Regions from separate parts of the Colwellia sp. F1 genome, predicted to be linked through region 1. Evidence: predicted binding sites of a transcription regulator. Region 1 holds the regulator's gene; the other holds the start of a gene.

Region 1 (5,765 bases):
TGGGCCAGTGACTTTGTGATGGCACATAATAACTTTCATAATCTTTCGTTGTCATTTTTATTCCCTCTTTACTGTTAATAGCGATAAGAGTTATCAATGCATTACGAGTCTGCCTTTTCACTAACGTCATATAAGGTATATGATAATGTCAGCGTGCTGATATCTGCTGGCAAGTCTAGATCAACATAAAACTGCAAACCCATTTCAACTTCTTCACCACTTTTTAATGGTTGTCGCGCGAAACAAAAACATTCAATTTTTTGAAAATAACCAGCAGCAATACCTGGAGACACTGACGGCACTGCTTGGCCAATAATGTCACGTTGTGATTGATTTTTTGCAAAAAAATTAACAAACTTCATTTCACCAGGATGTACGGATACCTCATTAATAACGGGCTCAAATCGCCAGGGTATTCCCTTGGCCATTCGAGTAATAAACTGCACTTTTATCGTACGCGATGTATCAACACCGTCATCGGTATAAGTGACTGCAGCATTATTCGTTTTACCGTTTAAGCCTGTGATATCACAAAAAACATCGTATATAGGCACAAGGGCAAAACCAAAGCCAAACATAGCAACAACCATAAAAACGAGTTTTTTAATAATTTTACTATTACTTGCCTTAATAGGCTTTTGCGTTATGTCATCATTCATGATTAGTCAACCTTCGGTGGTGTTGTAAAGGTATGATAAGGTGCGGGACTGGCCACAGTCCATTCTAAGCCTTCAGCACCATCCCATGGTTTAGCGGGTGCTTTGTCACCGCCCCTAATGCATTTGATTACAACAGCTAAGAAGATTAGCTGTGATAAGCCAAAAGCAAAACCACCAATACTGACCCATTTATTAAAGTCTGCAAACTGCAAGGCATAATCTGGGATCCGGCGCGGCATACCTGCTAACCCTAAGAAGTGCATAGGAAAAAAGAGTAAGTTGACCGAAATTAATGAGCACCAAAAATGCCATTTAGACAAGGCGTCGCTATACATATGGCCCGTCCATTTAGGCAACCAATAGTAAGCTCCTGCATAAATTGAAAATAATGAGCCCGTGACAAGCACATAATGAAAGTGCGCAACAACAAAGTAGGTATCGTGGTATTGAAAGTCTGCAGGTGTTAGCGCCAGCATCAAGCCTGAAAATCCGCCAATGGTGAACAAAATAACAAAAGCAATTGAAAACAACATGGGCACTTCAAATGATAATGAACCACGCCACATCGTTGCAACCCAGTTAAAGACCTTAACGCCTGTAGGAACCGCGATTAACATAGTACAGTACATAAAGAATAGCTCACCAAATAAAGGCATACCTGTGGTAAACATATGATGAGCCCAAACAAGAAATGACAACAAGGCAATTGCTCCTGTTGCATAAACCATAGAGCTGTAACCAAAAAGTTTTTTACGCGCAAAGGCGGGAATAACTGTTGAAACAATACCAAATGCCGGCATAATCATAATATAGACTTCAGGGTGGCCAAAGAACCAAAAAATATGCTGGAACATTACAGGGTCACCACCACCAGCAGCATTGAAAAAGCTGGTACCAAAGTAAGTATCAGTCAACACCATAGTAACAGCACCTGCTAGCACTGGCATGACGGCAATTAGCAAATAAGCCATGATAAAAAACGTCCAAACAAACAGTGGCATTTTCATATAGGTCATACCCGGTGCACGCATATTCATAATGGTAACAACGACATTAATTGCTCCCATTATTGAAGATACTCCCATAATATGCACAGCAAAAACAAAAAATGCCGTACTACCATTTGAGTAAGTGGTTGACAGCGGAGCATAGAAGGTCCAACCAAAATTAGGCGCACCACTGTTCATAAAAAAGGTAGAAAGCAAAATAGCAAACGCGAAAGGTAATATCCAAAAACTCCAGTTATTCATACGGGGCAAAGCCATATCTGGCGCACCGATCATCATAGGCAACATCCAGTTAGCGAAACCGGTAAATGCTGGCATTATTGCGCCAAAAACCATAATCAGCCCATGCACTGTAGTTAACTGATTAAAAAAGTCGGGTTCTACTATTTGTAAACCTGGCTGAAATAACTCAAGCCGGATTACCATCGCTAATGCGCCCCCCGTTAACAGCATAATAAAAGAGAACCATAAATATAATGTGCCAATATCTTTATGGTTAGTGGTAAATAGCCAACGTTTAATACCTTTCATTTTATGATCGTGATGCTCATCATCAAGGGATTCATTTATTATATTTGTCGTCATGTGTTACTCCCCGCCTGCTGCTTTAACATCTGAGCTTTGAACTAAATCACCCGTGTCATTACCCCAAGCATTACGCTCAAATGTAGTCACCGCTGAAATTTCTTGTAGTGTTAATTGTTTACCAAATGGTGGCATCATACCTTTACCATTGACGATTAAATTAATATGCTCTGTAATACTGCCTTGCGTTGCAACCACACTGCCCTTCAGTGCCGGAAATGTGGGAGGCAACCCTAACCCCGTTGGTTGGTGGCAGGCTGCACAATGAGCCATATAAGTTGTTTCACCTAACTGCATTAACTCCTCTTTACTCAGAGAAGCAGTTAAAGAGGCCCGCTCAGCATCAGCGGCTTTTGCGGTTAAAGCATGCTGTTCTTTCAACCATGCGTCATAATCTTCGCTCGATTTCACTTCAACAACAATGGGCATAAAACCATGGTCTTTACCACAAAGCTCAGCACATTGGCCACGATAAATGCCAGGTTTATCTACATTCGTCCATGCCTCATTGATAAAACCAGGGTTAGCATCTTGTTTAATTGCAAAGGCAGGCACCCACCAAGAGTGAATAACATCATCGGAGGTAATAAGAAATCGAACTTTTTTATTGGCAGGGATAACTAAGGGTTTGTCAACTTCAAGTAAATAGTTTTCACCTTTAGCTGTCTCATTGCCTTTAAAGCTACCATTTTGATTCTCATATTGCTCTCTTGGTGTTGAAAGCACAGAGTAATACTCAATGTTTTGATCAAAGTATTTATAGTGCCACTTCCACTGAGACCCTGTTACTTGGATAGTAATGTCGGAATTTTCATTATTTTCCATGCTAATTAGTGTATTAGTGGCAGGGATAGCCATGGCGATAAGTATAATGACAGGGATGGCAGTCCAAAGTATCTCAACCTTGGTGCTTTCATGAAAATCAGCGGCTTTTGCTCCTTTAGATTTACGATGAAATATCATTGACCAAAACATGATACCAAAAACTACAACACCAATACCAGTACATATATAGAGTGCAAGCATATGTAAATCATACACTTCTCTACTAATCGCTGTTGCTCCTTTAGTCAAATTTAACTGTGAATTTGACCAGGCCGAACTAGAAAAAAGGCTTAAAATAAATAACCCAATTCCCATCAACCTACGATGGTTAGCTCTCTTCACTCAACTTCTCCCTCATTATTACCTACTTAAGCTAAAAAATGATTTTAAATATCACTTCAAAAACAAAGGTATAAGAAATAGAAAACAGAAAAGCAGCAATGTACTTCATACTCATTAAACTGATTAACTGTTAATTTAGTTATTATTTTCAAACAAGATAGTAATACCCTATTTAAAATTTATTAAATTAACTGACGTGAAACTGCTAACTCAGCACTACATGAATGTAATAGTAAGTTTGGGTATCGAATTAGCACATCAACGTCTTTTTATTTTTATACAGTTCTTGCTTATTATTTTGTTCGATTCCCACTCTAGAATCGCTCAAAACTTGATCTACGTCAAATGGTAATTATAAAAAAAAGCTGTAGTATCAATAGAGTAAGCACTCTAAAGCTTTGGAATAGCTTGATAGATATAGCCTATAGCTTTTTTCATTGATCTTATATTTACTAAGAATTATTGGCTATATAACAAGCAAAGTGGGTTTTATTAGTTAAATCGGGTGATATATAGGGGGATAGATAAGAAAGGTGTTGCCGCCAAAGTCTTTAGCAGCAATTGATTAAAAAAGACTAAAGCAACGCAGTTTACATCCAATTACCGTTACGAATTACGCCAACGGCAAGCCCTTCAACATTGAATTCTTGGCAAGTAAGATCGACCTTTATTGGCTCAAAATTATCATTTTCTGCGACTAAATAAACAACATCACCGTCTCGTTTGTAACGCTTAACCGTGACCTCGTTCTCTACTCTAGCAACAATGACCTGACCATTTTGAATATCGCTGGTTTGATGTACTGCTAATAAATCACCATCTAGAATGCCAATATTTTTCATACTTTCGCCATTAACTCTTAACAAGTAATTGGCGGGAGGATGAAACAAATCACCATTCATTTCATAATGTTGTTCAATATGCTCTTCTGCTAATATAGGTTCACCTGCAGCAACGCTACCCACCAGTGGCAAGCCTTCTACTACATTAAATTGCTCAGCTAAACGTATGCCACGCGAAGTGCCTGGCAACATTTCTATATAGCCTTTTTTTGCCAAGGCCTTTAAATGCTCTTCGGCAGCATTAGCTGATTTAAAACCAAAAAAAACTGCTATTTCAGCTCTTGTAGGTGGCATTCCTGTTGCTTGAATGTTTTCTTTTATTAAATCAAATATTTGTTGCTGGCGCTTAGTTAAAGGTTTTAATTTATTTACGATTGGCATTAGCTTTTCCTTTCTAGGTAAAACGCTGTATTTATTCACAACTGTTATTATATACAGCCACAAGGTAAACACAAGGTTTTACTGCTTACTAGCAAGGGTTACCTATCCTACTTTACTAACGCACTCACCTTTATACTCAGAAGACTAAGCGATAACGACCCTGACTGTCTTGTCTACCCAAAAACGGCAGGGCGTCATTAAGGGCGGCAGGAAATTTAGCGCCAGGTTGTAAATATCCTTCACCTGATACTTTACCGCCTTGTGCAACATACGCGGTAAAGGTTAACCCTAAATCATTTTTAGGTGACATTACTAGCGCTAGCGTGCCTTGGTCACAGCTAATATCGGCAGTTAATATGCCTAACGGTACAGTACGAGACAGAGCAGTAACACCAGCTTTAGACCACGCGCCATTGCCTGTTGCACTAACGCATTGATTGTTTTTGCTAAAATCAATTTCCGCTGATGCAACAGTTAAGGTGACATCACCTTGCGCTAACATAGGTAAAGGTAGCGGTAGTTGTTGTGCTATTTCATTAGCGCTTATTAACATATTAGCATTGCTTATTTTTGCTTTCGTTGACGACAGTACTAGATCAAAAGCCCCTTCTGGACCAGCATTAAACGGGTCACCAAATGTGATTGATAACTTAGGGGTTAATGACAATAAAGACCAAGGGCTTAACTGTGCGCTAACCTTGTTAATAGGCGTACCATTTATGACAACTTGTGCGATATTAGTGTGCCAAATACTGCCGCTAACGCCTGAAAGGTAAAGGCTTTTTTTAACATTATTAGGTAATGGTACTTGCTGTAAAACGAATGCGCTTGGCAAGGTAGCAATTACAAAGCCAAGATAAGCGATGACAAAAATAATGCCCATGGCAAGGTTTTTTTTCATTAGTAGTCTCTGTTTAACATTTGAAATTATAAGTACTAGCCGCTAGATTTTAGGCGTTGGGCTCTAGATGCTAGACGCTATTTTTGCTTAATTTTCACATCTGCCTGAATTTTATTCAGGCACCAGTTTTTATTATTGTTATGCACAATTAACCTTTACACTTTCCAGCTTATTACCGCCCAAGCTGTAAACGCCTCACCTTCACTTCTCCTTGGTTATTGCC
Region 2 (5,765 bases), on a different contig from region 1:
CTTCCGGAAGGCTGTATAGTTCATGCCAACGGTTAGTGCGATATTTATCAATACGGTTATTTGTTTCTTTGGTCGACAAACCAAATAAAACACCAATACTGTCGTTAGCAAAGGTATTACTTACAATACCTGAAAATTGCGGGTCTAACTCTTCTGACAAATCATTATAGTTTGCTTTAGCTGAGCCTAGCGCATGAAAGCCTGGGCTATCAAGTGGCTTAGCGGTACCTATATTAATATAAGCACCAATACTACCTGCAGCAATGTCAGACGTGGGCGTTTTAACAACATCAATACCTGAAATTAATTCTGAAGGTAATACTTGAAAGTCAAAGTCTCGACCACCATCAGTTGTTGCTAAGGTACGATCATTTACTTTAATAACATTAAATTTGGGACCAAAACCACGCACGGTTACTTTTGAACCTTCACCATTTTGACGAGATATTGAAACACCCGTAATACGCTGTAATGATTCTGCAGCATTTTGGTCTGGAAATTTACCAATATCTTCCGCAACAATACTGTCTTGAATGCTACTGGCATTTTGTTTTATAGACATTGCTTTAGTTAAAGCGCTTCGTACACCCGTGACTTGAATAACTTCAACATTGGCGGTGTTATTTTCTTCTGCGATTGCATCTGTCGTAAAAACTGTTGCTGACGCTAAAGCTGTTAAAACAGCAATTGATATTTTTGATTTGTTTATCACGTTTTAATCCCCTCGTTCTTTAATGTTTTTTTTATAAATTTTAACTTACCCTAAAACGGGTAAACGTTTTCCTTATTTGGTAAAAGATAAACAAAAAAAAAAGCCTTTGCAACCTATTTTTTTATTCTTTGTGTTATTTAGTGTTAACAAGTGAACTTTTCATCTGCTATTGTTAACGCTATGGAGTCTGAGAAACACCAACTAATACCTAGCATAGATGATATGTGTTATTTAATATCAATTATGTTGTAAATGCTTAGAATATGGGCGTGTGTTGCAAATAAAATATGTAACGCTAATAGCCACATAGCGTAAAAACTTCCAAGGTAATAAAGCCTAACCTTAAGTTTTATTAAATTATGCTATTTGAAATATAACGATATATGTAAACCAGCAATAACTGTAAACGATTACCTGTATTAGGCCAGCCAACTCGCGGCTTCTTGTAAAGAAGTTATGGGTTCTTCAGATATAGGCCAATATTCAAAGCCAACATATCCTTTATAGTCACTTCGTTTTATTGCTGAAAAAATTTGTGAGTAGTTAATTTCACCATACTGTAATTCATTACGACCGGGGTTCCCTGCCGCATGAAAGTGACCAATATACTCAATGTTAGCTAAAATGTTATTGATTATATTACCTTCACTAATTTGCTGGTGATAAATATCATACAACACCTTAATATTAGGGCTAGAAACCTGCTTGATAATGTCGAAAGCTTCTGCGCTTGCCACTAAATAATAACCTTGGTGATCAATTAACTCATTTAGTGGCTCTACCACTAAGGTAATACCTGCAGCCTCTAATAGTGGCGCTGCAGCGCATAAGCCATCTATTAATGATTGTTTTTGCTGCGATCTAGGAACACCTTCTATAAAATCACCTACTTGGGAGATTAATGTTTTTATATTTAAACTTTTAGCAACAACAATTGACTCCGTTAAGCCTTGCAAGTACGCCGCTCGCTTATGCACGTCTACTAGGCTGATAAACTTAGTACAACAGCAAGATATTGATAAATTATAACGATTAACTGCCGCTTGTAATTCAGTTAGATCCTTATCCCACCAAGACCAAAACTCGATAGTTGAAATATTAGCTTGCGCTGTTGCCCGACATGCTTGGTCGAAAGTCATATGTCTAAAAAAAGCATCAATGCAAAGCGAAGGTGAAAGTTTATCGTTCATAAGTTATTACTTTTTAAGTTGATTTTCTAAATTGATGACGGTACTAAGAAATGCTTACAAGGCTGAAATGCTCGCTATATTTTATATTGGCTCAGCAGCGTTTATTTAAGCAATAAATTGGGAGGTTACAACTATGTTGTTATAATTTCTAGTGATTAATAAATTTTTTCAGTATTAATTACGGTTCCTAACCCCCTATTATACGGTTCATCGCTAAGACAACTGCAACTGCTTAGTACATTCGACTTACCAATAAAAATAATAATTCGCTTAACAGAACATCACAAAGCAATTATACTGTACATAATTACAGTAGAGGTGTTTTATGAAAGTTATTCCAATATTTGCAGAAGCGGGCATCAGTGGTTTTGAGTCACCTGCTGCTGAATACAAAGAGCTCGGATTGTCACTCGATAAACTATTGATCAAACATCCCAATGCGACTTTTATTGGTCAAGCTAATGGTGATTCTATGCAGGGTGTTGGTATATTTAATGGTGACTTATTAATTGTTGACCGTTCATTAACAGCCAAAAATGGCGATGTTATCGTCGCCAATTATAATGGTTGTTTTGTCTGTAAACTCATCGACAAAACGCAAGCCCTTTTACTGTCGGCTTCAAGTGCTCACCCGCCTGTGCATATAAAACCAGAAGATGAATTTCAGTTAGAAGGTGTGGTCACTCGTTCAATTAGGCTACATCAAAAGTCGCCTGAAATAACCTTATGTACGCATTAGTTGATGCCGTATCTTTCTACGCCAGCGCAGAGAAAGTATTCGACCCAAGCATACGTAACAAACCCGTAGTAGTACTTACTAATAATGACGGTTGTATTTGTGCTGTATGCCCACTAGCAAGGCGCTTAGGCATTCCTAAATTTACGCCCTACTTTCAAATTAAAAACTTATTAGCAAAACATGGTGTTGTTGTGCGCTCATCTAACTATGAGTTATACGCTGACTTAAGCGAGCGTATGATGAATGTTATTGCACAATACTGTGATAACCAATATGTTTATTCAATTGATGAGTCTTTTTTAGCGTTTAACAATTACGATAACTTAATTGCTGACTGGCATAAATACGGACATAAAATCCGTAGGGCTGTTTGGCAAGAAACACGTTTGCCCGTAGGCGTTGGTTTTGGCACAACCCCTACCCTAGCAAAAGCAGCTAACCATGCAGCAAAAAAGCTTAGTGGCTTTAATGGTGTCGCGGTGATTGATAATTATCAATCAAGTGTCGCAATACTCAACCGCATGAATGTTACCGACGTATGGGGAATTGGTAATAAATTAGGCAAAAAACTTAACATGCTTGGCATTAATACCGCTGAACAGTTAATGCAACAACCGGCTAAAGACATGCGCAGGCAGTTCAGCGTTGTTGTTGAACGCACCGTTAATGAACTAAACGGCATAGTTTGTTTGTCTTGGGATGATGTAAAAGCACCTAAACAAGCAATATTTTCAACACGTAGCTTCGGACAACGCATAACTGAACAACAGGCGCTAATGTTTGCTTTAATTACCCACGGGGCTATTGTTGCTAGAAAGTTACGCCGACAACATTCATTAGTGAAGCGCTTACTGATTTTTGCTGCAAGCTCTCCACATGACCCGCAGTATTATAAAAAATCAATCGTGTATGAGTTTCCTGTAGCGACAAATAATAGCAGCCAAATAGCGTCAGCTGTCAGCATTGTGCTACAAGCTATATTTCAACCAGGGGTTCATTTTTACCGCTGTGGCGTTGGCGCTATCAGCCTAGAAAGCCAACAATACCAACAACCTGATTTATTCGCCCCTGCACAACCTAGCCCATTAATCATGCATTGCTTTGATCAAATAAACCAACGCTATGGCCAAGGCGCTATGACCATAGCGAGCGAAGGAAAAACTGAAAAGTGGCAAATGAGAAGGGATTTTTTATCACCACAATATACCAGTCGCTGGCGTGATATACCCAAAATAAGTTGTTAGTGTTAACGAGTATTGAGCCTGTTATGAGCTTCGAGTAACTCAAAATTTCTTTGGTTAGCCGAGGCTTAAAAAGATTTTACTGCTTTAACTGACTTCAAACCGCGCAACAAGTGGTAGCTTAAAAAACCTTTGATGCAAAATCAGAGGGTTTACTAGGGCAATTGTTTAAGGCGCTAGAATGTTTGAATGTATTCATTGGTAGAAATGACTCTAATAATTTATTGTTATGTTACTATTAAAGAAAAACAATGGATTACTCTAATGGCACTAACTCAAATGCAAGTAATACAGTCACTTGGCGAAGCTATGTCTTGGTTTGAACGTGAATTAAACTGGGGTGTTCCTGCTACAGAATTACGACATTTAAGTGGTCGTATAGGTGAGTTATATGCTGCGCTTATTACTAATGGTCAAATGGCAACAAGTGTGAATCAGCATGGCTATGATGTTGTTAGTGCTGATGGTGAAAGAATATCGGTAAAAACAACTGCTCGTATGGGTTCCTCTGGTCAAATATCATTTAACCCCAACACGCTTGAACTTGTTGACCGCATCATCATATTAAGAATCAACACCGAAGATATGCAGATAGAAACACTGCTTAATGAACTAACTGTCGGTGCATTAAAACTAACTGGTGAGCGAACCAATAAAAGCAAACTGGTTATTCCCATGTCAAAATTAGTAAGCAAATCAAAAACGCGCCTGAATATACCTACAATAACTTCCGCTACCTTTGATGACTACTGTATAAACGAGTTAGAAAACGGATCAATTGAGATTACACAAGGCGGTAATTTAATCAGTCCTGTAAAACCTGTTCTAAGAGAAATAGCGAGAAAGTTAAACATTCCTACAATAAATGGCAATGGTAATAACTTCAATACACGGCAGCTAGGATCGATAGTAATAAAGTCACTTAATTAAAGCGTAATAAATGATGATATTAAAGCCTATAACACAAAAAATTATCCACTTTGCAATTACTATTAGATAAGTTCAGCTGCTTCTATCCATTCCATTTAAAATGTTTATAATGTTATAAAACTTTTATATTAAAAGGATTTTCATGAATCAAACGGGCATTTACGAACAGTTAATCACGCAATTAGTTGAAAGCAATTTAGATCGCGACGCTTTTTATGTTGGTGAAAGAAAGCTAGAAACTGGCGAAGCGGCAACATGGCTATCAAGGTTCTTAACCCGTTTAATTGAAATCGCCATGGACTCAGTCCCTAATGGTGATACGCGAATTCATGATCAAATCAACTTAGCCAATACTATTGTTAAATGGCTTAGTACCCACATAAAAGACGAAGAATTAATTAGTGCAAACCTTATTGATAGCCAAGGTAAAATACTCACCGCGCTATTTGCTAAAGCTAACCCTATCTCGGCTGATTTACCCAAATATGTTGACGCGATTATGCCAATCACAGGCCTAACGCAAAGTGAGTTATTTTGTGGCAGTAACGTAGGTATATCCTTAGAAACAGAACTAAAAAGAGAAATACAATCATCGGATAAAATTTATTGGTTGGTGTCATTTATTAAGTGGGCTGGCATTCGTATATTCAAAAAGGAATTAGAGTCTTTTACTCGAAGCGGCAAACAATTAAAAATAATTACTACCTCGTATATGGGCGCAACAGATGCCAAAGCGGTTGAGTTTTTAGCAGCATTGCCTAACACCGAAGTAAAACTCAGTTACAACACCAACCGTGAACGCTTACACGCAAAATCTTACTTGTTTATGCGCAATACAGGCTTTCATACAGGTTATATTGGCTCGTCTAATTTATCGCACTCAGCGTTAACCAGCGGTTTAGAGTGGAACTTAAAAATTACCTCTAAAGAAATACCACATATTATTGAAAAAT

The links. Region 1 encodes LexA, which represses DNA repair genes until DNA is damaged. Its sites were predicted from a motif close to TACTGTATNNNNATACAGTA; they were not measured.
Region 2: a site for LexA is predicted at 2,198-2,217, ahead of AC0UA9_RS01150 (LexA family protein). Genes of this name have one in related genera too.

The regions. Positions count from the first base shown of each region.
Region 1 covers NZ_JBWDLI010000004.1:298,428-304,192, forward strand. Annotated here, with positions in the region: gene AC0UA9_RS05735 (cytochrome c oxidase subunit 3) at 1-55, opposite strand, end outside; gene AC0UA9_RS05740 (cytochrome c oxidase assembly protein) at 102-659, opposite strand; gene ctaD (cytochrome c oxidase subunit I) at 662-2,251, opposite strand; gene coxB (cytochrome c oxidase subunit II) at 2,255-3,418, opposite strand; gene lexA (transcriptional repressor LexA) at 4,009-4,641, opposite strand; gene AC0UA9_RS05760 (type II secretion system protein N) at 4,778-5,542, opposite strand; gene gspM (type II secretion system protein GspM) at 5,715-5,765, opposite strand, start outside.
Region 2 covers NZ_JBWDLI010000001.1:245,954-251,718, forward strand. Annotated here, with positions in the region: gene AC0UA9_RS01140 (TonB-dependent receptor) at 1-712, opposite strand, end outside; gene AC0UA9_RS01145 (TIM barrel protein) at 1,132-1,902, opposite strand; gene AC0UA9_RS01150 (LexA family protein) at 2,228-2,641, shown strand; gene AC0UA9_RS01155 (Y-family DNA polymerase) at 2,629-3,885, shown strand; gene AC0UA9_RS01160 (DUF6998 domain-containing protein) at 4,147-4,812, shown strand; gene AC0UA9_RS01165 (DUF3427 domain-containing protein) at 4,955-5,765, shown strand, end outside.